Regions from separate parts of the Pseudoalteromonas sp. OANN1 genome, predicted to be linked through region 3. Evidence: predicted binding sites of a transcription regulator. Region 3 holds the regulator's gene; each other region holds the start of a gene.
The links. Region 3 encodes sigma-54, which starts transcription at its own class of promoters, with help from an activator protein. Its sites were predicted from a motif close to GTTGGCACGNNNNTNGNNT; they were not measured.

Region 1 (6,254 bases), on a different contig from region 3:
TTTAGGGATACTTATCCGTTCGAGCTAATTAAATCGAAAATCTTACCAGAGTTTAAAGACTTGAGACGTCCAGTTAAGATTTGGTCGGCGGCAAGCTCATCAGGACAAGAGCCATATTCAATCGCGATGTCTGCGAGTGAGTATGTGAGTAAAAGCCCAGGTGCGCTGAAAATGGGTGTGCAGATCGTCGGTACCGACATTTCTAACACCATGCTGGATATGTGTAAGAATGCGGAATATGACGCGCTAGCGTTGGCGCGAGGATTGTCGCCTGAGCGCAGAAAGAAGTTTTTTATGGATAGCGGTAATGGAATGGCTAAGGTAGTTGAACCTATCCGTAAAATGGTCAGCTTTAGGCATTTAAACTTGCTAGATTCTTACGCGTTGATGGGGAAGTTTGATGTTATTTTCTGCCGTAACGTCCTGATCTATTTTTCACCTGAAGTGAAAGCCAAAATCATTTCGCAATTTGCTCAGTCGTTAAATCCCAATGGTTATTTGTTTTTAGGTGCGTCGGAATCGATGGCGGGGTTGAGTGACGACTTTAATATGATCCGTTGTAATCCTGGGATTATCTATCAGAAAAAGACTTAATACTCACATATAGCGGCAGGGACGTTCGCTATAATTAGGTATTGAATATTTGTACTCAGTCGCAGTTCCAGTGTCTATACTAATTAACCTTGGGTTTTCTAAGTTCAACCGCTGACTCTTCAGACGCTTCCTCTTATTTATTTCACTCCTCAATATTGGCTCAAGTTTAATTATTCCAAAAATACAATGTAACACATTGAAAATTAATGAATAAATTTGACTTTAAAACTGGCCTAAAGATTGCTTTATCATACCTGAGTCAATTTTTTGGAGTCAGATAATGGCAATTAGTTTCGATAAAGCGTTGGGTATACATCAGCATACGATGCTGCTGCGCTCACAGCGCGCTGAAATTCTAGCAAGCAATATCGCAAACGCAGACACTCCAGGATACAAAGCTAAAGATATTGACTTTGCTAGTGCTTTAAAAGCGGCAAAGACAATGCAAAGAAGCGGCAATGATATGGTTAGAACAGATGCAAAACACCTCACTGGTGGTACCAAAATGAGTAATTCATCTGAGCTATATCGTTCGCCAAATCAAGCAGATACAGGTGATGGTAACTCAGTTGATATACAAGTGGAACGAAACTTGTATGTACAGAATGCATTAGAGTACCAAGCCAGTTTGCAATTTCTTGGTGGTAAGTTCAGTGGTCTTAAGAAGGCACTCGGCGGACAAGGGGCATAATTATGAGTTTATATAACGTTTTCGATATTGCGGGTTCAGGAATGAGCGCACAGAATGTGCGACTTAACACCACCGCAAGTAATATCTCGAACGCAAACTCAGTGAGCTCTAGTCAGGATACTGTGTATCGCGCTAGACACCCTGTATTTGCCGCTGAACTTTCCAAAGCTGCAGCTTCCCAGAATAATGTTGCGGGATCTTCAGTTGGAGTAAAAGTCTTAGGTGTGGTTGAGAGCGACAAGCCGCTTCAAGTTGAGTACAACCCAAACCACCCAAGTGCTGACGCAAATGGCTACATTTATAAACCGAATGTGAATGTGGTAGAGGAGATGGCAAACATGATTTCTGCTTCTCGCTCTTACCAAACCAATGTTCAAGTTGCAGACGCTGCAAAGCAAATGCTTAGTAAAACATTGCAACTAGGCCAGCGCTAAATTGGGAGTAACAGCTGATGAGTAATAATGTAAATGCCACTTCTTCAACGGGTGTAGATTCACTCTACTGGGATAGGCAAAAACAGGCCGAGGAGAAAAAGCCCAGAGATGAGCTATCGCAAGAAGATTTCTTCTCGCTGCTTACTCAACAGCTCTCTTTCCAAGATCCAAGTAAGCCTGCGGACAACGATCAAATGATCGCGCAGATGACAAGTTTTACTATGGCCGAGGGGATCTCAAAGTTAAATGAAAACTTTGACTCGTTGGCTGCATCAATGACTTCTAACTCGGCGCTTCAAGCATCAACGCTGATTGGTAAAAAAGCATTACTCGAATCAACGACGTTAGAACATGGCGACGATGCACTTACCAAAGGCTCGGTGATTGTACAGGAACCAGTTCAGAATCTATCAGTGGGTATCTATGATGAATCTGGAGCGCTTGTTAAGACGCTTGAGTTTGGCGAACAAAGTGTGGGCGCAGTGCGATTCGATTGGGATGGTAAGAATAAAGATGGCGAGATGATGCCCCCTGGTGAATACACTATAAAAGCGGAAGGCATGATTGAAGGTGAATATCAGACTTTACCTTCGGCCACATTTAGAAATATAGACAGTGTTAATGTTAATGGTGCTAACGGCATCGTCATTAATACCAAAGAAGGCGCGGTGCGCTTAACTGATATTGCTGAAATAGCATAGTAGTTTTAAAGAATTAACCTTAAGAACTTAGAGGTGAGAGTATGAGTTTCAATATAGCACTGACAGGTATTGCCGCCGCGCAAAAAGACTTGGACGTAACAGCAAATAACATTGCTAACGTGAATACGACGGGTTTTAAAGAATCTCGCGCAGAATTTGCTGATGTTTACGCGTCTTCGGTTTTTAGCTCTGGCAAAACGAAAAATGGTGATGGTGTACAAACTACCATGGTAGCGCAGCAGTTTCACCAAGGTTCATTAAAGTTCACGCAGAATTCGCTAGACTTGGCGATTGAGGGCGAAGGCTATTTTGCCATGTCAAACTCGCTTCAGTCACAAGATTTCACCTATTCTCGAGCGGGTGCATTTAAGCTCAACAAAGACAACTTTATCGTGAATGCTAAGGGTGATTACTTGCAAGGCTTTCCAGTCGATCCATCTACAGGTGATACCACGTCTTTGAGTTTAAGCACAACATCACCCGTTCAAATTCCAGATGCATCAGGTTCTCCTCGTGCAACATCGCAAATCTATACCTCGTTTAACCTAGATGCGACTGCGCAACCACCTACGATTGCTTTTGATCCTGAGCAACGTGCCTCATATAATTCAAGAACAGCAATTACGGTATATGACTCGTTGGGTGAATCACATACATTGCAGTTATTCTTCAGAAAAACAGCGGATAATGAGTGGTCTACTTACGCAACAATGGACGATAAGCCTTTTAACCATAATGCGCAGCAAATTGATCCAGCAGCAACACCACCTGTTCCTTATACGCCAGTTAGTGTGTTCCGTTTCGATGCTAGCGGTATTCCATCTCAGACGGCTGCCGATCCTTCAGCTACGCCGCTTGTTTTTAACAACAATACTGGCTCGACATTTAACCCCTTAAGTCTTGCAGGACCTCAAGATGCAGTTGACCCAACTATCGGTATGTCAAACTTGCTTGATAACGGTGCAACTTTTCCGAATGATATTGTTGTTAACTGGCGTGATGAAGCAAATACTGCTCAAAAGCTACCAACGCAATATTCATCAGGTCGATTTGAAGTCAAAGCATTGGAACAAGATGGTGCGACCGTTGGCCGTTTAGCAGGTATTGATATTGGTACTGATGGTAAAGTTGTGGCTTCATATACTAACGGCGACTCAACGTTCTTAGGGCAAGTCGCGCTAGTACGCTTCCCGAATTCTCAAGGCCTTCAGGCGATTGGTAATACTGAGTGGAAGAAGAGCCTATCTTCTGGTGAGCCACTTGCAGGCGAGCCAAACACAGGTACTCTCGGTGGTATTAGTTCATCTGCGTTAGAGCAATCGAACGTCAACCTCACAAACGAGTTAGTTGACCTTATCAGCGCCCAACGTAACTTCCAAGCGAACTCTCGAGCGCTTGAGGTTAACTCAACATTACAACAAAATATATTACAGATCCGATAATATATTATGCCCTCCAAAGGCTGCTACAAAGGCAGCCTTTTTTATGTCCGTCAAAAACATCTCCTCACTTTGGCACTGTGCTTGCATTAACTAGACTAAGTTTGAATTTTATAGGTCATCGTCATGGATAAAATGGTGTATATCGCAATGTCAGGCGCTAAGCAAAGCTTACGTGGTGTGGCACTTAAGGCGAACAACCTTGCTAATGCCAATACGACTGGCTTCAAAGCTGATTTTGCTCAAGCGCGCTCAATGCAGGCGTTTGGTGAAGGGCTACCTACACGGGTTTTTGCTATGCAAGAACGCCCAGGGACCAATATGACCGGTGGCGCAATCGTTGAAACTGGCCGTGAGCTTGATATTGCAGTAGATGATAAGTCGTGGATCAGCGTCGTTGACGCCTCGGGCGAAGAAGCTTACACCAAAGTCGGCACGCTTAACATTCGTAATGACGGTGCGTTAGTCACAGCTCACGGGCGTCAACTTATTGGCGAAGGTGGGCCTATTGTCTTACCTATTCCCGTTGATAAAGTGGTATTTAGTGACGATGGCTCAATTCAAGTGCGTCCACAAGGTGCCCCCGCTAACTTTCTTGAGGTGGTTGATAGGCTGAAAATTATTGAAGCAGATAATAGTAAGCTACAAAAAGGCAATGACGGCCTGTATAGACCAAAAGAAGATAAGCTAGAAGATGGGATCTGTGGCTTTTGTGAAATATCTCCAACTGTAAAAGTAATGAGTGGCTTCTTAGAGATGTCCAACGTCAATCCCGTTCATGAGATGGTGGATATGATCAACCATCAAAGACAATTTGAAATGCAAATTAAGCTGATGAAAACAGCTGAAGAAATAGATGAGCGACACACTTCGCTCCTACGCATAGTTTAAGAGTGAGGTAGAGATTATGAATCCGGCATTATGGATAAGTAAAACAGGCTTAGATGCTCAGCAAACTGATATTTCAGTTATTTCGAACAACTTGGCGAACGCCAGTACCGTCGGCTACAAAAAGAGTCGGGCGATATTCGAAGACTTGCTGTATCAAAACATCAATCAACCAGGTGGCCGCAGCTCTCAAGATACAGAACTACCATCAGGCCTAATGCTTGGTGCAGGTGCCAAAGTGGTCGCTAACCAAAAGAATTTTTCTCAAGGTAATATGTTAAGTACCGAAAACTCTTTGGATTGGATGATTCAAGGTCCGGGCTTTTTTGAGATTCAGATGCCAGATGGCACAACCGCGTATTCAAGAAACGGTCAATTCACGACGGATGAAGAGGGGCGGATAGTTACCTCTGGTGCGGGTTTTCCTGTGTTACCTGAGATGAATGTGCCCGACGATGCACAGTCAATCACTATCTCTCAAGATGGCGAAGTATCAGTGCGCGTTGCTGGACAAGCTGAAAACGTTGTCATTGGGCAATTGACGATCAGTGACTTTATTAACCCATCAGGTCTTGAACCGATTGGACAAAACTTGTACACGGAAACTGCGGTAAGTGGTGCACCAGTGCAAGGTAATCCAAGTGTTGAAGGGCTAGGTAAGATTGTGCAAGGCGCACTTGAGACGTCAAACGTTAATGTGACCGAAGAGCTTGTAAATCTAATCGAAACACAGCGCGTGTATGAGATGAACTCAAAAGTGATTTCAACGGTAGATCAGATGCTGAGCTACATTAATCAACAGTTGTAATTGGGTAGGGGGTATTATGCGTGCATTATATTTAGCCATCGTAACGGTCGCTGCATTATCTGGATGTAGTACAACACAAAATAAAAATGTGGTGCGTGACGATCCGTATTATGCACCTATCTATCCCGAGGATAATCAAGCCCAAATGGTAGCAACAGGATCATTGTTTAATACGCAGTTTTCCAATGATCTTTATGCTGACAAAAAGGCGTTAAGAGTCGGTGATATTATTACCATCGTACTCAGAGAAACGACTCAGGCTACCAAAGCTGCGAATTCTCAACTTGATAAATCTAGTGATGCTAGTCTCGATCCGATTATTGGTCTTGGTGGCAATGCCATCAATATTGGTAAGGAAGCGATACAATTTGGAGCAAGTTCAAGCTCTTCATTCTCTGGTGATTCTCAAGCCAATCAGTCAAACAGCCTATTTGGTAATATTTCAGTAAACGTCACCCGAGTACTTCCAAACGGCAATTTAGTGATCCGCGGCGAAAAGTGGTTAACTCTCAATACTGGCGAGGAATTTATTCGCTTAGAAGGATTAGTAAGACCTCAGGATGTAACGGCAGATAACACTGTTGAGTCCAATCGAGTGGCAAACGCTAGAATTCAATACTCAGGTAAAGGCGACCAACAAGAAGTGCAAAGTGCAGGTTGGTTAACGAGTTTCTTTATGAGCGCGCTGATGCCGTTTTA
Region 2 (6,254 bases), on a different contig from region 3:
TGTTACGCAGTTTGACGAAGCAGATATCACAGAGCTTGAAGCGTTCCGTAAAGAACAGAACGTGCTAGCTGAGAAGAAGAAAATGGGTGTGAAGATCACGCCATTAGTATTCGTGATGAAAGCGGCTGCAAAAGCACTTGAAGAGTTCCCAACATTTAACTCTTCACTATCTGAAGATGGTGAGAGCTTAATCTTGAAGAAATATGTTCACATCGGTATCGCGGTTGATACACCAAATGGTCTAGTGGTTCCTGTTGTTCGCGACGTGAACAAGAAAGGCATCATTGAGATATCACGTGAGTTGATGGAAATTTCCAAGAAAGCACGTGATGGTAAACTGACGTCTGCTGATATGCAGGGCGGCTGTTTCACTATTTCAAGCCTAGGCGGTATCGGCGGTACGGCGTTTACGCCAATCGTTAATGCTCCTGAAGTTGCGATTTTGGGTGTTTCTAAGTCAGACTTCAAACCGAAATGGAATGGTAAAGAGTTTGAGCCGCGCCTAATGGTGCCGCTAAGCTGTTCATACGACCATCGTGTCATTGACGGCGCGCTAGCAGCTCGCTTTACTGTGACACTTGCAAACTACCTAAGCGATATTCGCCAGCTAGTAATGTAAGAATAGAAACCGCATGATTTAGGTGATGCGGTTTTCTTGTATTTTATTGTTCCGCTTGATAATTAGGCGGGACAACAGAGAGTGTGAATGATACACTTTCGAGCAATAATAACTCTCTCTGCCCTGTGCCCCGAATCGGGTGTTTGGCAGGCACTTTGGGTCGGCTACTCTCGACGAGTAAACCCGTTCAAATAACAGTTAAGGTAATAACATGAGCAACGAAATCAAAACTCAAGTTGTTGTACTAGGCGGTGGTCCTGGTGGTTACTCTGCAGCATTCCGTGCAGCAGACTTAGGTTTAGACGTTACACTAATCGAATCTCGCGACACGCTAGGTGGTGTGTGCTTGAACGTTGGTTGTATCCCTTCAAAAGCCCTTCTTCACGTTGCAAAGGTAATTGACGATGCAGCTGAAATGGCTTCTCACGGTGTTTCTTTCGGTGCTCCACAAATTGATCTAGACAAAATCCGTTCATGGAAAGAGTCTGTTATCGGTCAACTTACTGGTGGTCTTGGCGGAATGGCTAAGATGCGTAAAGTAACTGTAGTTAATGGCTACGGTAAGTTCACAGGTTCTAACACTATCGCAGTTGAAGGTGCTGATGGTGCGAAAACAGTGACCTTTGAAAACGCAATCATTGCAGCGGGTTCTCAGCCTGTAAGCCTACCTTTCATTCCTGAAGACGAGCGTATCATCGACTCTACAGGTGCACTTGAGCTTAAAGATGTGCCTGAAAAGCTACTTGTACTAGGTGGTGGTATCATCGGTCTCGAGATGGGTACTGTTTACCGTTCACTAGGTTCAGCGATTGACGTAGTTGAGTTTGCTGATCAACTAGTACCAGCGGCAGACAAAGACGTTATCAAGATTTACCAAAAGTACGTTAAAGACAAGTTTAACGTAATGCTTTCTACTAAAGTTGTTGCTGTTGAAGCGAAAGAAGACGGTATCTACGTATCTTTCGAAGGCAAGCAAGCACCAGAAGGCCAAGTTCGTTATGACAAAGTACTAGTTGCTGTTGGTCGTACACCAAATGGTAAGCTAATCGACGCTGACAAAGCGGGCGTAAATGTTGATGAGCGTGGCTTTATCAGCACTGACAAGCAAATGAAAACCAACGTTGATCACATCTTCGCTATCGGTGACATCGTAGGTCAACCTATGCTTGCACACAAAGCGGTTCATGAAGGTCACGTTGCTGCTGAAGTTATCTCTGGTAAGAAGCATTACTTCGATCCTAAGTGTATTCCTTCAATTGCATATACAGATCCAGAAATCGCTTGGGTTGGTGTGACTGAGAAAGAAGCAAAAGAGCAAGGTCTAAGCATTGAAACTGCGGTATTCCCGTGGGCTGCTTCTGGTCGTGCAATCGCTTCTGCACGTACTGAAGGTTCTACTAAGCTTATCTTTGATAAAGAGTCAGGCCGTGTGATCGGTGGTGCTATGGTTGGTATCAATGCAGGTGAAATGCTTGGTGAAATCGGTCTAGCAGTAGAGATGGGTGCTGACGGTGAAGACCTAGCGCTTACTATCCACGCTCACCCAACGCTGAACGAGTCAATCGGTCTAGCTGCTGAAATCTTCGAAGGTTCAATCACTGACCTTCCAAATAAAAAAGCAGTGAAGAAAAAGTAAGTTTTTCTGAGCTTTTAAAAACCCAGCCTTGTGCTGGGTTTTTTGTTTTTGGCTAAGTGGGAGAGCTTATTTTTCTAAGTATCCTAAGCCATCAGCCTGAGAAAATTAATAATTACAAGTAGTAAGGCGGAAGTGGCAATAAATAGCCAGCGCATTTGGTTGAGTAGTCCGAGTAAATGCTGAATATGTTCAGATGAGGGTTGCGTTTTTGCACCTACCCGCATCACGTCAAAACGTTCACCAAAATAAAAACGCGGCCCTGCGAGTTGTGTATGTAAATTTGCTGCAAAAAAGCTCAGTGCCCATCCAGTATTCGTTTGGCTAAAGTGACGGCCGTAGTATTTAATGTAGTGCCAAGTTTGCTTTGGTCTAAGTAGCAACGAAAAGCAGGTAATTAATAATCGAATAGGCACAAACTCAACGAGCCAAATCATGCGGGAAAGACTTGCCATAAAACGGCTTGAGGGGAGCATTACTTGCCGCCAAGCGTGGTCACACAGTAGTAATAGTTTATAAAATAGCGCGAGATAGGGACCTGCTGCTAGATACAGTAAAGCAATGACAAAAAAATGGCGCAAGGTATTTAATGCGGTGCTATCTATGGCGGCTTTACAAATACCAAGCTCTGTTAGCTTCTCTACATCTCTTGCTACCATTCCTTGCAACACGGCTCTTGCGGTTACTTTTTGCTTTGATTTTATCAATGCGGAAATACGCTTAGCACGGCTTTCATGGCTAATATCTAAGCATAAAAACAACACCAGCCCACCGAGCCAATTAGGATAAAAAGCAAAGCTAATAATCGCATGAGTTAATACAGTGATAGTTAATATTGGTAGGAGGAAGCCGAGTGTGCCGGATAAAAGTTGATAACTAGAAGCCGCTTTGGGGCGATAAACTCTTTCGGCAATGGCTTTAAAAACAAGGCTAAGAATAAGATTAGGGTGATAAAGTGTTGATAACCTTACCCCTAGGCTGGCAAAAATCGCCAGTAAGAAAATGATCAGGCCCTCATGGGCCTGAAGCAAGCTGTCGAGCACTAAAGCGTAACCTTATCCAGCTTATTAAGTAGTGCCATCACCATCTTAGAAGAGTTTACAGAAGCGACTTCTAGATACTCTTCGAATGATTGCGGTGATTCTTTGCCGGCGATATCAGATAGCGAGCGGATCACAACAAATGGCGTGTTTAAAGAATGACAAGCCTGCGCAATTGCCGCACCTTCCATTTCGACTGCTAACATCGTAGGGAAGTCTGCACGCGCCTTGTCGATGCGTACTGGGTCGCACATAAATGAGTCACCCGTACAGATCAAACCAACCATAGTTTGAATGCCTTCAAGTTCATGTACGCTTTGCTCTGCAGCTTCAACTAATTTTGCATGCGAAGTGAACGCAGCAGGCATTTGTGGAACTTGACCAATTTCATAGCCAAATGCAGTAACATCAACATCGTGATGACGTACTTCATTTGAAATAACCACATCGCCGACGTTTAGTGATGGTTCAAAACCACCTGCAGAACCCGTGTTGATCACGCAATCTGGCGTAAAGTTGTCGATCAGCAAAGTTGTCGCAACTGTTGCTGCCACTTTACCAATGCCAGACTGTACAAGCGTTACATCAAGACCAGCCAGTTTGCCGGTATAAAAAGTAAAGCCACCTTTGGTCAATGTTTGCGGGTTTTCCATGGTGTTACGCAAAATGGTAACTTCTTGCTCCATTGCGCCGATAATGCCTACTTTCATCAAAAGATTCCTAATTTGTGGTGGGGAAAGCCCCAGTGTCAAAATTGCTTTTATTATACGAAAGGGGTTTTGATAGGTAAAACAAAAAACGGGCTGACGCCCGTTTTGCTAGATTTCTGCCAACTGAGTTGACTGTGCTTTTGCCTGTGAAGGTGACAGTACTGCAGGTTTGTAGGTGCGGTTTCTGGTTTTCTTTGGCATCTCCACTTTTTGGCCGAGCTTGAATAAGATTGCCGCACGAACTTCAGCACTTTGGTAGCCACTTTTGATTTTCATGCGAATGTGTGGAATACCCGCAGATTCCAGAGCGCCACTGACAAACCAATCTTTTTGTGCTTTATGGCCGTTTTTATTGGAATTATTGACTAAGTCTACAGCGGCAACAATTTTCAGTGTCTCTTTGTCTACCAAAACATAATCCAACTGTTTATTCTTAGCTTTAGTTACCGCGGCACGACGTGCTTTTGGAGAGATCCCCGGTTTGCACTCAATTACATCAATGAGCTTAATACGGCTTACGATTTTATATCTATCGCCAACGGCACGTTCTAATAAATGTAGAAACGATGCTTCAACGGTGGTAAAAACAGATTCTTTACGATTAAACGGATAAGGATTGCCACCTACATCGGTGTACTTAGAAGCGACAATGGAAGCAACGACCACTAGAGCCAAAATAGCAAGCAACGCAAATTCCATACAAAACTCCAAATCAAAAAAATGACATCTGTGGTTTTATAAGCAATAGCTGTGCCAAAAGAACGCTTAAATTAGTGGGGGGTTAACATTAAATCGGTGAATCAGTATTTGGGATATGGAAAGAAAAATAAAGTGCTTGAAGTTGATTATACTAGGCTGCGATATCTTACAACATGGCTGCCTAGTACTGGATAATGATACTATACCAATTAACCTTAATACTTGCTCAATTTGAAGGAGTAAACCTGACGCTAACAGCGTTAAAACTTTTTTATTTAGAACAACTAAATAGCAAAATTTTTGCCTTGTTATCGACAAGATTTTCTCGCCTCAAAATAGACCACTTAATTAAGATAACTGGTATTAGCTCGCGTTATTTGTCCTCTTTAAGCACATAGATCTCACCATCGAAACTACCTTGAATGGTCAATCCTTGCCCTGCCAGCTCCTTGAGATATTCAATATGCTCTTGGGTAATATGTTGACCTGGCACCAAAAGCGGAATACCCGGAGGATATGGGGTGACTAAACCTGCACAAATACGGTTGTTGCTCTTGCTAATAGGTACAGATTCACGCTCGCCGTAGAAGGCATCGCTAGGGATACAAGCAAGGTCAATAGCGGGCAAATTCTCAGGTAAGCGTGAGCGTCGCGTTGACTTCGATAGTTTTACCTTGCCGCCATCAAGTTTCTTTAAGGCATTGTATAAACGAATGATCTTTGAGCGTGTACCACCCAAGGTTAGTAAGACTAAGATGGTACTGTGTGTATATTTCTCAATCTCCAGCCCAATTTCGTCCAGCAGAAACTTATGAATATCCTTTAATGAGTATGGCAGCTCACTAATATCGATGAGGATTTTAAGTGGATCATGCCCCATATTATCGCCACTAAAATGTGGGAATATATTCATAAAGTCTTGCTTATCAAGCACTTTAATATGCTTGAGCGAGGCCATCTGCTGTTTGAATTCTGCAACATGGTTCAGCAGTGCATTGAGTAACTTATAGCCTTCCATCTCTAGCTGCTTTTGGCACACATCCAAAGACGCAATAAGCTGGTATTTGGGCGAGGTGCTGGCGTAGATACTGTAAATCTCACGGAAGAAATCAGCATCAAAATCGGGGTCATTAATATGGATATAAGACGCCTGCGAAAATGCCGATACGACTTTATGCGCCGAATGGGTGACATAATCGGCACCTGCATGAATGGCGGAGTAATGGCGCAAGCTAGGGTGAAATAGCGAGTAAGCAAACCAAGCTTCATCAATAAAGACTTTGATGCCATGCTGATGAGCAAATTCTACGACTTGTTTCAGGTCGCTCAGCAAACCATCATAGGTACAGCCTGTGAGCACCAGTAGTTTTGCATCGGTATTTTGTTCAATCGCTTGCTTAATATCGGCCAGTGAAGGCGGTGCAAATATGCCATATTTTGGATTTAAGATACTCGACAAATAGATTGGGAAACTGGCCGATTGCAAAATGCCATAGTGCACAGACTTATGACAGTTGCGGTCGATGATCACCTTATCGCCCTTGCGAAGGAGG
Region 3 (6,254 bases):
TTTTGCTACTGAACTTGCAGCAATAGAAGAAGTGCAACAGTTTGTTGATCAACAATTTGTAAAAGCCTGTGAAATTATGTTTGGCTGCCAAGGTCGTATCATCGTGATTGGCATGGGTAAGTCCGGCCACATCGGAAACAAAATCGCAGCGACACTCGCAAGTACTGGCAGCCCTGCATTTTTTGTTCATCCAGGAGAAGCAAGTCACGGCGACTTGGGTATGATCACCAAAGATGATGTGGTTTTGATGATCTCCAACTCAGGGGAAACCCAAGAGGTGATCTCAATCCTGCCTGTGATAAAGCGCTTAGGGGCCCCCGTTATTTCTATGACAGGCAACCCGAGCTCTACAATGGCTCGTAATGCGACGGTTCACCTTTGTGTTAAGGTATCAAAAGAAGCCTGCCCATTAGGACTTGCACCCACGGCGAGCACCACAGCTACGCTAGTGATGGGCGATGCACTCGCGGTTGCGCTACTTGAAGCCAGAGGCTTTACGGCTGATGATTTTGCACTTTCCCATCCAGGTGGTAGTTTAGGAAGACGTCTACTACTAACCGTTGCTGATGTCATGCATCAAGGGGATGCAATCCCTATGGTTAAAAGTCATTGCACAGTTAAAGAAGCTTTATTTGAAATGTCAGCTAAAAGTTTAGGTATGACGGCAATCGTAGATGAAAGCTCGCAATTGCAAGGTATTTTTACCGATGGCGACTTGCGCCGTATTATCGAACAAAAGATCGATATTCACACCACCCCAATCACGCAAGTTATGACGGCTAAAAGTACGACGGCACGCGCCGATATGCTCGCAGCAGAGGTACTCAATATCATGGAAACCAAACGAATTAATGGCTTGATTGTGGTAAACAAAAACAACATACCGGTTGGCGCCTTGAATACGCAAGATTTACTTAGAGCGGGGGTGCTGTAATGCAATTTGAAGATTTATATCAGACGATTTCAACTGAAGCTTGGGAAAAAGCAAAACAAATCAAATTATTGATTTGCGATATTGATGGCGTATTCTCAGATGGACGTATATACCTTGGTAACAATGGTGAAGAACTGAAAGCATTTAATACCAAAGACGGGTTTGGTATTAAAGCCTTGATTGATAGTGGTATCGAAGTCGCCGTTATCACAGGTAGACATTCACAAATAGTTCAGCAACGCATGACTAGTTTAAATGTAACTTATATTTACCAAGGCCAAGAAAACAAGTTAGTGGCATATGATGAATTGAAGACTAAGCTCAACCTTAGTGATGACGAAATTGCATATATTGGTGATGATGGTCCAGACCTACCCGTAATGGAACAGGTCGGTTTTGCCGTTGCCGTCAATGATGCACATCCTCTTGTCAAACGTATCGCCCACTACACCACTTTGATGCCTGGTGGTTTTGGTGCTGTGAGAGAACTGACTGATCTTCTAATGCTCAGCCAAAATCACTTATTGACTTCCAAAGGATCAAGTACATGACCGTATTGCGTGTCATCTTACTCATTGTTTTCGCTTCAATAATGGTATGGATGTGGTCGCCCATGTTTAATCCATCAGAGGTGGACTCAGCAAAAGAAGATGAACCGTTAGCTAAGCCCGATTATGTTGCAACCACACTTCAGCAAACGACCTATAGTGAAAATGGCTTATTAAACTATCAGGTAACTGCTGATAAGATGGAGTTGTATCAAGATCTTGGCTTTAGTCACTTTGAAAAGCCCATTTTCACCTTATATAACGGTGAGCAAAATTGGCAAATAAGTGCATTAGAAGCAACACTATACGAAAATAATACCTTGATATTAGAGGGCAATGTGCTGGCAAAGAATTTAACGCCTAACGCCATGATCACCGATATCAATGCCGATAATGTAAGAGTTGAAATTAAGCAAAAATTGATGAAGTCGGAACACCCTGTCGTTATCACGGGTCCTAGTCTTAGGATCACGGGTAAAGGACTGCATGCGGATCTACAAAAGCAAGTGATCGAACTCATCAACCACACAAAGACAATTTATTATGACCAGTAAAATCATTAACAAACTAGTTTTCATCGGCTTGCTTGCAAGTTCTACTCTAGTAATTGCTGCAGAACAAAATGAAGTCATTATTGATGCTGGCCGTCAGCAAGCTCAACTGCAAAGCAACATCGGTATTTTTGAACAGAATGTTGTTATTATTCATGGCAACAGAAAAATAAATGCCGATCGCCTAGAAGTCCATCGCCGCGCGGAGCTTGGTACTAACAAGCAACTGCTTGTTGCAACTGGCAGCCCAGCTATTTTCAGCGAACGTCAACCTGATGGTAATTTGCTAGAAGCCAAAGCAAACGAAATTCGCTACGACGTTGCGAAAGGCACCTTAGTCATTTCTGGCGATGCGGAAATCAATCAAACTGGGCAAAAAATCAATGCTCAGGTCATCACCTATGACATTGAAAAGCAACTGATCAGTGCTGAGCGCTCAGACCAAGAAGATTCCCGTGTAAGAACCATCCTTGTTCCTGTTGATGACAAAAAAGACGCAAAAGATAAAAAAGCGCAGGAAGAAGGTAACAATTAATGAGCGAGCTCAAAGCAACTGGTCTAGCAAAGAGTTATAAAGGCCGCCAGGTCGTCAAAAATGTTGGCTTAAGTGTTCAAGCTGGCAGCATTGTAGGCTTATTGGGCCCGAATGGCGCAGGTAAAACCACGACCTTTTATATGATTGTAGGGTTAGTACCAAGCGACAAAGGTTTTATTCAGATTGATGACGAAGATATCACTTTGCTACCAATGCACAGCCGCGCGCGACTTGGTATTGGTTATCTACCGCAAGAGTCTTCGATCTTTAGAAAACTCACGGTCTATCAAAATTTGATGGCGATTTTAGAAACTCGAAAAGACTTATCTAAAGTTGAAAGAGAAGCTGAACTAAACGAGTTACTGGATGAGTTTAATATCCAACACATTCGCGACTCACAGGGCATGGCATTGTCGGGAGGCGAAAGAAGACGCGTAGAAATTGCTCGCGCTTTAGCCGCTAACCCTAAGTTTATCCTGTTAGATGAACCTTTTGCTGGTGTTGATCCTATTTCGGTGTTAGATATAAAGACAATCATAGAGCACCTAAAAAACCGCGGTATCGGTGTGCTAATCACCGATCATAACGTTAGAGAAACACTGGACGTATGTGAAAAAGCCTACATCGTTTCACATGGTGAGTTAATCGCTGCAGGCACGCCAGAACATGTTTTGGCAGATCAAACCGTAAGAGATGTCTACCTAGGCGAACAATTCAAGCTATAGTTAAGACGTAGTATTAATAACTGTTAAAAAGGATTGTTAGAGATACATGAGGCAATCATTACAGCTGCGCATGGGGCAGCAACTTACAATGACTCCACAACTGCAACAAGCCATTCGCTTGCTGCAGCTTAGTACATTGGATCTGCAACAAGAAATACAAGAAGCATTAGACAGCAATCCATTGTTGGAAGTGGAAGAAGGTGATAATACTGACGGCGAAAACACTGACCAACACAGTCAAGAAAAGAGCAGTGCTGACGACAATCAAGATTCAAGCGATGAAGTGCAGGTTAGTGACTATGAGATAGACTCAGATACAGCCATGAGCAAAGACACGGTGAGCGATGACCTCGCCATGGATGTCACTTGGGACGAGTATATGAGTGCAGCGCCCGCTGCAAGCTCAGGCCCACTTCCCGATGACGATAATGTTTATCAAGGGGAAACCTCTGAATCTCTCCACGACTATCTCATGTGGCAACTTGAGCTGACACCATTTAGTCCAACAGATAGAGCGATTGCGATTGCGATTATTGAAGCGGTCGACCTGTCAGGCATTTTAACACTGTCTTGCGAAGACATTTTAGAAAGCATTAATGATGAGAGTAGCGAAGAGCCTATTGAGCTGGATGAAGTCGAAGCCGTGCTCAAACGTATTCAGCTTTTCGATCCTGTCGGTATCGCAGCGCGTAGTTTACAAGAATGCTTGTGTATTCAGCTAAATCAATTCGCCCCAGATACGCCATGGATTGCCGAAACGAAAATGATCCTGACAGAGCATATCGACTTGCTTGCCAGCCGTGACTATCGAACTTTGACTAAGAAAACACGCCTTAAAGAAGCCGATCTCAAAGAGGTCATGACGTTAATTCATAGTCTTAACCCAAAACCAGCGGCAAGCATTATTCATGAAGAGCCTGAATATGTGATCCCTGACGTATCGGTGAAAAAAGTAAAAGGTCGTTGGGTCGTAGAGCTAAATCCTGATGCTATGCCTAAAATAAAAGTAAACGACCATTATGCTGCGATGTCTAGAACAGCGAAATCCAGTACAGATAGTCAGTTTATTCGCTCACATTTACAAGAAGCGAAGTGGTTTATTAAAAGCTTAGAAAGCCGAAATGATACTTTATTAAAAGTTACCAATTGCATTGTGCAACAACAACAGGCATTCTTTGAACATGGCCCCGAAGCAATGCGCCCTATGGTGCTAAATGATGTTGCTGAAATGGTTGAGATGCATGAGTCCACAATTTCCCGTGTGACAACACAAAAATACATGCATACACCTCGGGGAATATTTGAGCTGAAGTACTTCTTCTCTAGCCATGTAAGTACAGAAAATGGAGGTGAGTGCTCTTCTACAGCAATTAGAGCACTTATCAAAAAGCTGATAGCTGCAGAAAATACCGCGAAACCATTGAGTGACAGCAAAATTGCAGATATCTTAGCTGAGCAAGGAATTAAGGTAGCGAGACGTACGATTGCAAAATATCGTGAATCCCTAGCCATTCCACCGTCAAATCAGCGTAAAAGCTTGATATAAGACGTAAAAACCAAGAAGGAAAAATGCTTATGCAACTAAATCTAACTGGTCGCCATGTAGAAATTACTGACTCATTAAGAGACTATGTCACCAACAAGTTTGCGAAGCTAGAAAGGCACTTTGATCATATCAATAACGTGCATGTGATCCTTGATGTCGAGAAGCTAGTACAAAAAGCAGAAGCAACATTACACGTAAACGGCGGCGAGCTATTTGCATCAACAGAGCATCAAGATATGTATGCCGCAATTGATGGCCTTATCGACAAGCTAGATCGTCAAGTTATTAAACACAAAGAGAAGCTCACTCGACACTAAGATGAAATTAAGTGAATTGGTGAACAAGGACTGCAGTAAAGCTGCGGTCCTTTTTAATAGCAAAAAACGTATTTTAGAATACATCAGCGAACTGGCTCATAGCCAAATTCCAAATACCAGTCAGCATGCTATCTTAGACGCTTTAATGGCGCGAGAGAAATTAGGCAGCACAGGGATCGGTAAAGGTATTGCCATTCCTCATGGTAGACTTGAAGGTTTGGATAAAATCCTTGCAATGGTGCTTGTTAGCGAGCAAGGGATCCAGTTTGAAGCCATAGATAAGCAGCCTGTCGATATTTTTGTCGCGTTCATCGTACCCGAAGGTGATAATCAACAGCACCTGAAGACCTTAGCGGCGATTGCTGATACACTCAGAGACAAGTCTTTTTGCAAAATGCTTAGGCAAGCAAAAAGTGATGACGAGTTATATGCAGTGATCCAAGGTGAACTTGATGAGTGATGAAGAAAAAGGACTCGAGCTTATCATTATCAGTGGCCGCTCAGGCTCTGGTAAATCTGTAGCGCTTCGAGTATTGGAAGACTTAGGCTACTATTGTGTAGATAACATTCCAGTCAATTTACTGCCGTCTTTAGTCCGCAGCGTTTCCGACAATTATAATAAAATTGCAGTCAGTATTGATGTTAGAAACTTGCCTAAAGAACAGGACGAGTTTAATGACATTCTTGAATACTTGCCTGGTTTCGCCAAACCTACCCTGTTTTATTTAGACAGTGACGATCAAACCCTGATAAAACGCTTCTCAGAAACACGCCGTTTGCACCCTCTTTCACTACATAATCTTCCATTAGATGTTGCGATAAAGAAAGAACGGGAATTGTTAGACGTGTTGATCACACGCGCTGATTTTCTCATTGATACTACAGGCCTGAGCGTTCATCAACTTGCGGAAGATATCCGCGAAAAAATCTTAGGTAAGAAAGACAAACAACTCATTATTACCTTTGAATCTTTCGGCTTTAAACACGGCATCCCAAAACAAGCGGATTACGTTTTTGATGCGCGCTTTTTGCCCAACCCACATTGGGAGCCTGAGCTTAAGCCGCTAACTGGCCTAGATCAGCCAGTCAAAGACTATT
Region 4 (6,254 bases), on a different contig from region 3:
GCTTCTTCGACTGGTGCTTGAGGCTCATCAGCAAGCTCAGGCTCAGACTCAAGTGTATCACTTTCTGCTGCTTCGACCGGCGCTTCAGGCTCGTCTTCAAGCAAGGTATCTTCGTCGAAATCCGCACTAAATTCAGGTAAATTATCTTCATCAAAGCCAGAGATTTCATCGTCGAGAAGATCGTCATCAAGCCCATCCTCTATATCAAATTGAGCGTCATTGGATAATGCTTCTGATAGTGCTTTTTCAGTTTCGCTTTGCGAGTCAGTAGTTTCAAGCTTTTCGCCAAGTTCCAGCTCAGGGTAACTATCTAGCTCTGCGCTTGGTTGCAGATCTTCTTCGTCAAGAAACTCTTCTTCTGCCAGTAAATCCACTTCGTCATTAAGTGGATCATCTCCCAGCTCAATTTCAACTTCTTCATCCGAAAAGTCGTCTTCAAGTTCAGCATCCAACTCAAACTGTTCTTCGGCTTGAAGCTCCTGTAATAGCTCATCAACACTTTTTAAATCAGGATCTTCAAATTCACTGTCGTCGTCAGCTTGAACATTCTCATCACTAAAATCTGCTTCATTGGCTAGATCGGACTGTAATGTATCTTCCACCGGTTCTTCAGATGATTCAGGAATAGCATCCTCTTCATCCAACATACCAGACAAGTGTCCTGACTCCGTTTGCTCAGACTCTGCTAAATGCTGTTCAGACCCCAGTTCAGGCTCGTCAGATTCTTCTTCCAGCTCTGGCAAATCACCTTCTGGCGCTTCGTCTAGTAATGCATCAAGATCGTCATCGGCCAGTTCATCAGATTCTTCTTCCAGCTCTGGCAAAACATCTTCTGGTGTTTCGTCAACTAATGTATCGAGTTCGTCATTTTCCAGTTCATCAGATTCTTCTTCAAGCTCTGGCAAAACATCTTCTGGTATTTCGTCAACTAATGCATCTAGTTCGTCATTTTCCAGTTCATCAGATTCTTCTAGCTCTGGCAAAACATCTTCTGGTGTTTCGTCAACTAATGCATCTAGTTCGTCATTTGCAAGTTCATCAGATTCTTCTTCCAGCTCTGACAAAACATCTTCGGGTGTTTCGTCAACTAATGCATCTAGTTCGTCATTGGCCAGTTCATCAGATTCTTCTTCCAGCTCTGGCAACACACCTTCTGGTGTTTCGTTAACTAATGCATCGAGCTCGTCATCGGCCAATTCATCAGATTCTTCTAGCTCTGGCAAAACATCTTCTGGTGTTTCGTCAACTAATGCATCGAGTTCGTCATCGGCAAGTTCATCAGATTCTTCTTCCAGCTCTGGCAAAACATCTTCTGGTATTTCGTCAACTAATGCATCGAGTTCGTCATCGGCAAGTTCATCAGATTCTTCTTCCAGCTCCGGCAACGTATCTTCTGCAGATTCGTCTAGTAACTCATCTAGATTGTCATCTGCAGGCTCACCAACTTCTTCTTCAAGTTCTGCTAATGCGTCTTCTGGTACTTCGTCTACTAATGCATCGAGCTCGTCCTCTGTAGACTCACTACCTTCCTCTTCAAGATCCGGCCACTTATCTTCCTGCGCTTCACTTAATAAAGCATCAATATCATCGCCAGCTAGATCATCGGACTCTTCTTCCGGTTCCGGCAACGTATCTTCTTGCGCTTCATCCAATAAAGCATCAATATCATCGCCAGCTAGATCATCGGACTCTTCTTCCGGTTCCGGCAACGTATCTTCTTGCGCTTCATCCAATAAAGCATCGATATCATCACCAGCTAGATCATCGGACTCGTCTTCTAATTCCGGCAACGTATCGTCCTGTGCTTCATCCAATAAAGCATCAATATCATCGCCAGCTAGATCATCGGACTCTTCTTCCGGTTCCGGCAACGTATCTTCTTGCGCTTCATCCAATAAAGCATCAATATCATCACCAGCTAGATCATCGGACTCTTCTTCCGGTTCCGGCAACGTATCTTCTTGCGCTTCATCCAATAAAGCATCGATATCATCACCAGCTAGATCATCGGACTCGTCTTCTAATTCCGGCAACGTATCGTCCTGTGCTTCATCCAATAAAGCATCAATATCGTCATCAGCAAGATCACTAGGCTCTTCTTCTAATTCCGGTAACGTATCTTCCTGCGCTTCATCTAATAAAGCATCAATATCATCACCAGCAAGATCACCGGATTCTTCCTCTAATTCCGGCAACGTATCTTCCTGCGCTTCATCCAATAAAGCATCGATATCATCACCGTCGAGCATATCTGACTCTTCGTTAATTTCAGCTAACGTATCGTCTTGCACTTCATTTAACAGGGCATCAATATCATCACCCGCAAGCTCAGTGCTTGGTTCCTCAAAATCAGGCAATGCATCATCGTCAGCATCTTGAGAGGCATCAAGTAGCGCATCGATATCATCGGCATCGACTAAGCTCTCACTATCAAAATTGCCGCTAAATTCGGGCTCTTCATCTAGCGCACCGTCAAGAATTGAATCGATATCATCATCGTTTGCAACAGCACCAGCTTGCTCATCAGCGAGTTCCTCGCTCAGGGCTGCAAGGGCATCATCACTAACATCAATTTCTTCATCTTGAGACTCATTGAACAAATCATCAAGATCGCTGTCACTTAAAATATCTTGGCCATCATCAACATCAAGCGAAACTTCATCACCAGTCTCGTCAAAGCTCTGTTGCATAAAGTCTTCATCATGATCATCATCAAACGAAATATCTTCATTTAGTAAGCTATCTAATTCATCTTGGTCTAACGTATCACTTCCTTCATCGAAGTCGTCATCAAGTGAGTCAAAGGTAATTTCATCGTCTTCAGGTAAGATATCGTCATCTAACTGTACGCTTGCGCCCAGTGCGTCTTCATCGTCGCCCATTCCGATATCAAGTGGGTCTGGCTCAGGGTCAAATGCAGTCGCAGCGGTTGCAGCTCCCGCCGCCGCAGCGCCTGCAGCCACAGATGGTGTTTGCGGAAGAAAATCGTCGTCATCTGTCGACGCTTGAGATTGATTTCTTCGGCGTAGAAACATAACGAATCCAGCAATTGCCAGTAGTGCCGGTAATGTGGCAAGTAACGCAATGCCAGCTGGTGAGCTAAAGAATGTGCTTAACTCGCTACTTTCTTGCGCTTTTGCCTGAGCTGCCTGCTGATCAATCATTTCATTTTGCAAGTCAATAACAGCCTTGAGCTGTTGCTGGATTTCGCTGTCTTTACCAAGTTGGGTACGAACCGTTTGAAGTTCAGTAGAAATAGCGCCGAGCTGCTGTTTTAATTTATTGTTTTCGGATAGGATTTCTTCAACATTACGCACCGAGGATTTGAACTCTTTTTGTAAGTCCATCAGGCGCATGTCCTGTTCCATTTTTAAAGAGCGCAGTTGATTAGTCAGGTCTTCTTTTGCTTCTTCTACATCGACTTTACGAGCTTGTGTAACCTTTTTTTCGGCTTCGTTTATTGCATTTGGATTCAATAATCCCTTACGCTTCATTTCCCAAAGTTTGTCATCTTGATCCGACTTTTGCTTTGCCAACTCAGGGTTAACACTGCGAATTTCATTGATGGTAGGAATACGTAAATACGCCCCATCCTGCATATGGTTGAGGTTTTTATCTAGAAATGAATTAGGATTTTTATCGTAAAGCGCCTTCATCACCTGATAAATGGTGACCGAGTCATCTGGTCGCACTTTTTGTGCTATACGCCACAATGTATCAGTGGGTCTGATAGGCCCTATTGACCGACCTTGAGCCCCATAATCAACCCCTTTAGGGCCTTTTAGCACTACCCCCTCTTGGGTATATACTGGTGTGGCAATCAGTGCGAATACAAAGATACTAAATAAGGCTAAACCGCGCATGCCGATCCTTTACTCAAATGTTTAACACCCGTTAAACGACGTTTTATTATTATGGCTTTGAAGCAAGCTCTATTCCAAATGCAAACTATAAACCAGATATGTTGGAATATCCATTGCAACGTATTGAAAGTTAACATGGTTATAATGCTTTTTACTGATTTTGGAATAGCTGATATAGGTGAAGAATAGTCAAGTATTTGACTTAACGGCAAACTTCTTGGCAGAAGTTTGCCGTTATAGCGCGGAAAAGTAAGCAAAACTCTGCTTACTTTGCGATATCAATGGGTACTTATAGATAGCTTTCTATCAGGGCTTCTGCAATTTGGATGCTATTTGTTGCGGCACCTTTTCTAGTGTTGTCTGATACCACCCATAAGTTTAAGCCTAGTGGATGTGAAATATCTTGCCTTACACGACCTACATAGACGGTATCGTTACCACTTGCATCACTTACCGGTGTTGGGTAATCATTTTCGTCTTCAATTAGCTCAACACCCGGCGCATCAGCAAGTAACTGCTTAACATGTTCAAGATCATAAGGCATGCGCGTTTCAAGATGAATGGCTTCAGCATGACCGAAAAACACAGGAACGCGAACCGCAGTCGGGTTAACCAAAACACTCGAATCGCCCAAGATTTTTTGCGTTTCCCACACCATCTTCATTTCTTCTTTGGTGTAACCATTTTCTTGGAACGCATCAATTTGAGGAATGACATTAAAAGCGATTTGTTTGCTAAATACTTCGTTTTCCATCGGTCTTGCATTCATTAAGTTTGCAGTTTGCTTAGCCAACTCATCTACCGCTTCTTTACCTGCGCCAGATACCGCTTGGTAAGTTGAGACATTAATTCTGTCAATGCCATAGGCATCATAAATTGGTTTAAGTGCCACTAGCATTTGGATTGTAGAGCAGTTTGGATTAGCAATGATGTTACGATTTCTAAAATCTGCAAGACTGTCTTTATTCACCTCAGGAACTACTAATGGAATATCAAAGTCGTATCTGAAATGTGAGGTGTTATCTATCACAATGCAGCCAGCTTCAGCGGCGATTGGTGCATATTTCTCTGACACGGCACCACCCGCTGAAAACAAACCGATATGGGCATTAGAAAAATCGAATTCTTCAACATCCAGAACTTCGATTTTTTCACCCATAAAGTCAATTTCTTCACCCGCGCTTCGGCTACTCGCGAGTGGGTACAATGTGTCTACAGGAAATTTTCGTTCCGCTAGTAATTCGATAATTTGCTTGCCAACAAGACCTGTTGCACCAAGTACCGCAACATTATATTTTTGCGACATTATTTTTCCTCATTCTGTAATATACCAACCATTGCACTTAACTCTTGTGCTCAGAAAAGCCAAGTTGGTAAAGCTTTTCACTGATTGGTGAGTCATTATTGACTGCAATTGTACTAAATTCTCGACGCACGGGATATGCCTTACGCAAGGTATCAAAGCCTAATGTGTTTAGCTGTTTTCTCATGATGCCATCATCGCGACGAATGTCGTAAACAAGATGCGCTAAGTTGACAATATCCTGCTCGTTGGCTGTGCTTTGCAATTGGCAGCCAGTGACACTTGGCTTAGGGAGAAAATCACTAATCGTTTTGTTGGCTGGTAAATCGAACTCTCGGCATACGGCTTCGTATAACATTTGCGTGCCTCGTGCCTTGCCTTCTAGCGTATGGCCGGCAATATGTACAGAGGCAAAACGAGTATATTGCAATAATGGCTGCAAAATATTCGGCTCATTTTCCCAAACGTCTAAGATCAGCTCAAGCGTTTGCCCCTTCTCTACCGCGTGCAAAAGCGCTTGATTATCGATAACATCTCCACGGCTTGCATTGATTATCACCGTACCCGGCTTTAATGCCGCTATCCGCGGTGCATCAAGTAGGTGAACCGTTTTATGCGGGCCCTGCTTAACTAATGGAACGTGAAATGTCACGATATCCGCGCGCGCTAAGGCTTCATCTATGGCTACATGTGAATCCAGTGTCCCCGCTTGCTGCCTTACGGGGTCACACAATAGTATCGTAAGACCAAGCCCTTTAAGCTTTGATGCCAAACACGCGCCAATATTACCAACACCAATGATGGCAATCGTTTTATCTTGAAGTGGCGTGGAGGTTTCTTGTGCGTACGCAAGTAAAGCGCTTATCACGTACTCGGCAACAGCTATCGCATTACAACCCGGTGCGCTGCTAAACGAGATATTGGCGCTGTCCAGCAACGAGGTATCAATATGATCAATCCCTATTGTCGCAGTCCCCACAAATTTCAGTTTATCGGCTTTTACTAACAGGGCCTTGTTGACCTTAGTGACTGAACGAGTCAACAGAATATCGACATTTTTTAGCTCATCAGGTTGAAGGTTACGGCCA

Region 1: the regulator sigma-54 is predicted to act here: its motif matches at 3,931-3,949, upstream of NH462_RS07740 (flagellar basal body rod protein FlgF).
Region 2: the regulator sigma-54 is predicted to act here: its motif matches at 4,742-4,760, upstream of NH462_RS16525 (DUF2726 domain-containing protein).
Region 4: the regulator sigma-54 is predicted to act here: its motif matches at 3,924-3,942, upstream of NH462_RS07525 (FimV/HubP family polar landmark protein).

What each region holds. Positions count from the first base shown of each region.
Region 1 covers NZ_JAMXSE010000006.1:159,958-166,211, forward strand. The annotation lists gene NH462_RS07715 (protein-glutamate O-methyltransferase CheR) at 1-594, shown strand, start outside; gene flgB (flagellar basal body rod protein FlgB) at 875-1,285, shown strand; gene flgC (flagellar basal body rod protein FlgC) at 1,288-1,719, shown strand; gene NH462_RS07730 (flagellar hook assembly protein FlgD) at 1,737-2,420, shown strand; gene flgE (flagellar hook protein FlgE) at 2,462-3,862, shown strand; gene NH462_RS07740 (flagellar basal body rod protein FlgF) at 3,986-4,750, shown strand; gene flgG (flagellar basal-body rod protein FlgG) at 4,767-5,555, shown strand; gene flgH (flagellar basal body L-ring protein FlgH) at 5,572-6,254, shown strand, end outside.
Region 2 covers NZ_JAMXSE010000021.1:14,103-20,356, forward strand. The annotation lists gene aceF (pyruvate dehydrogenase complex dihydrolipoyllysine-residue acetyltransferase) at 1-619, shown strand, start outside; gene lpdA (dihydrolipoyl dehydrogenase) at 831-2,255, shown strand; gene NH462_RS16515 (cobalamin biosynthesis protein) at 2,339-3,295, opposite strand; gene mtnN (5'-methylthioadenosine/S-adenosylhomocysteine nucleosidase) at 3,295-4,002, opposite strand; gene NH462_RS16525 (DUF2726 domain-containing protein) at 4,111-4,701, opposite strand; gene NH462_RS16530 (aminotransferase class V-fold PLP-dependent enzyme) at 5,075-6,254, opposite strand, start outside.
Region 3 covers NZ_JAMXSE010000007.1:161,599-167,852, forward strand. The annotation lists gene NH462_RS08555 (KpsF/GutQ family sugar-phosphate isomerase) at 1-934, shown strand, start outside; gene kdsC (3-deoxy-manno-octulosonate-8-phosphatase KdsC) at 934-1,485, shown strand; gene lptC (LPS export ABC transporter periplasmic protein LptC) at 1,482-2,036, shown strand; gene lptA (lipopolysaccharide transport periplasmic protein LptA) at 2,026-2,568, shown strand; gene lptB (LPS export ABC transporter ATP-binding protein) at 2,568-3,293, shown strand; gene NH462_RS08580 (RNA polymerase factor sigma-54) at 3,340-4,839, shown strand; gene hpf (ribosome hibernation promoting factor) at 4,869-5,156, shown strand; gene ptsN (PTS IIA-like nitrogen regulatory protein PtsN) at 5,158-5,616, shown strand; gene rapZ (RNase adapter RapZ) at 5,609-6,254, shown strand, end outside.
Region 4 covers NZ_JAMXSE010000006.1:112,691-118,944, reverse strand. The annotation lists gene NH462_RS07525 (FimV/HubP family polar landmark protein) at 1-3,863, opposite strand, end outside; gene NH462_RS07520 (aspartate-semialdehyde dehydrogenase) at 4,153-5,169, opposite strand; gene NH462_RS07515 (4-phosphoerythronate dehydrogenase) at 5,207-6,254, opposite strand, start outside.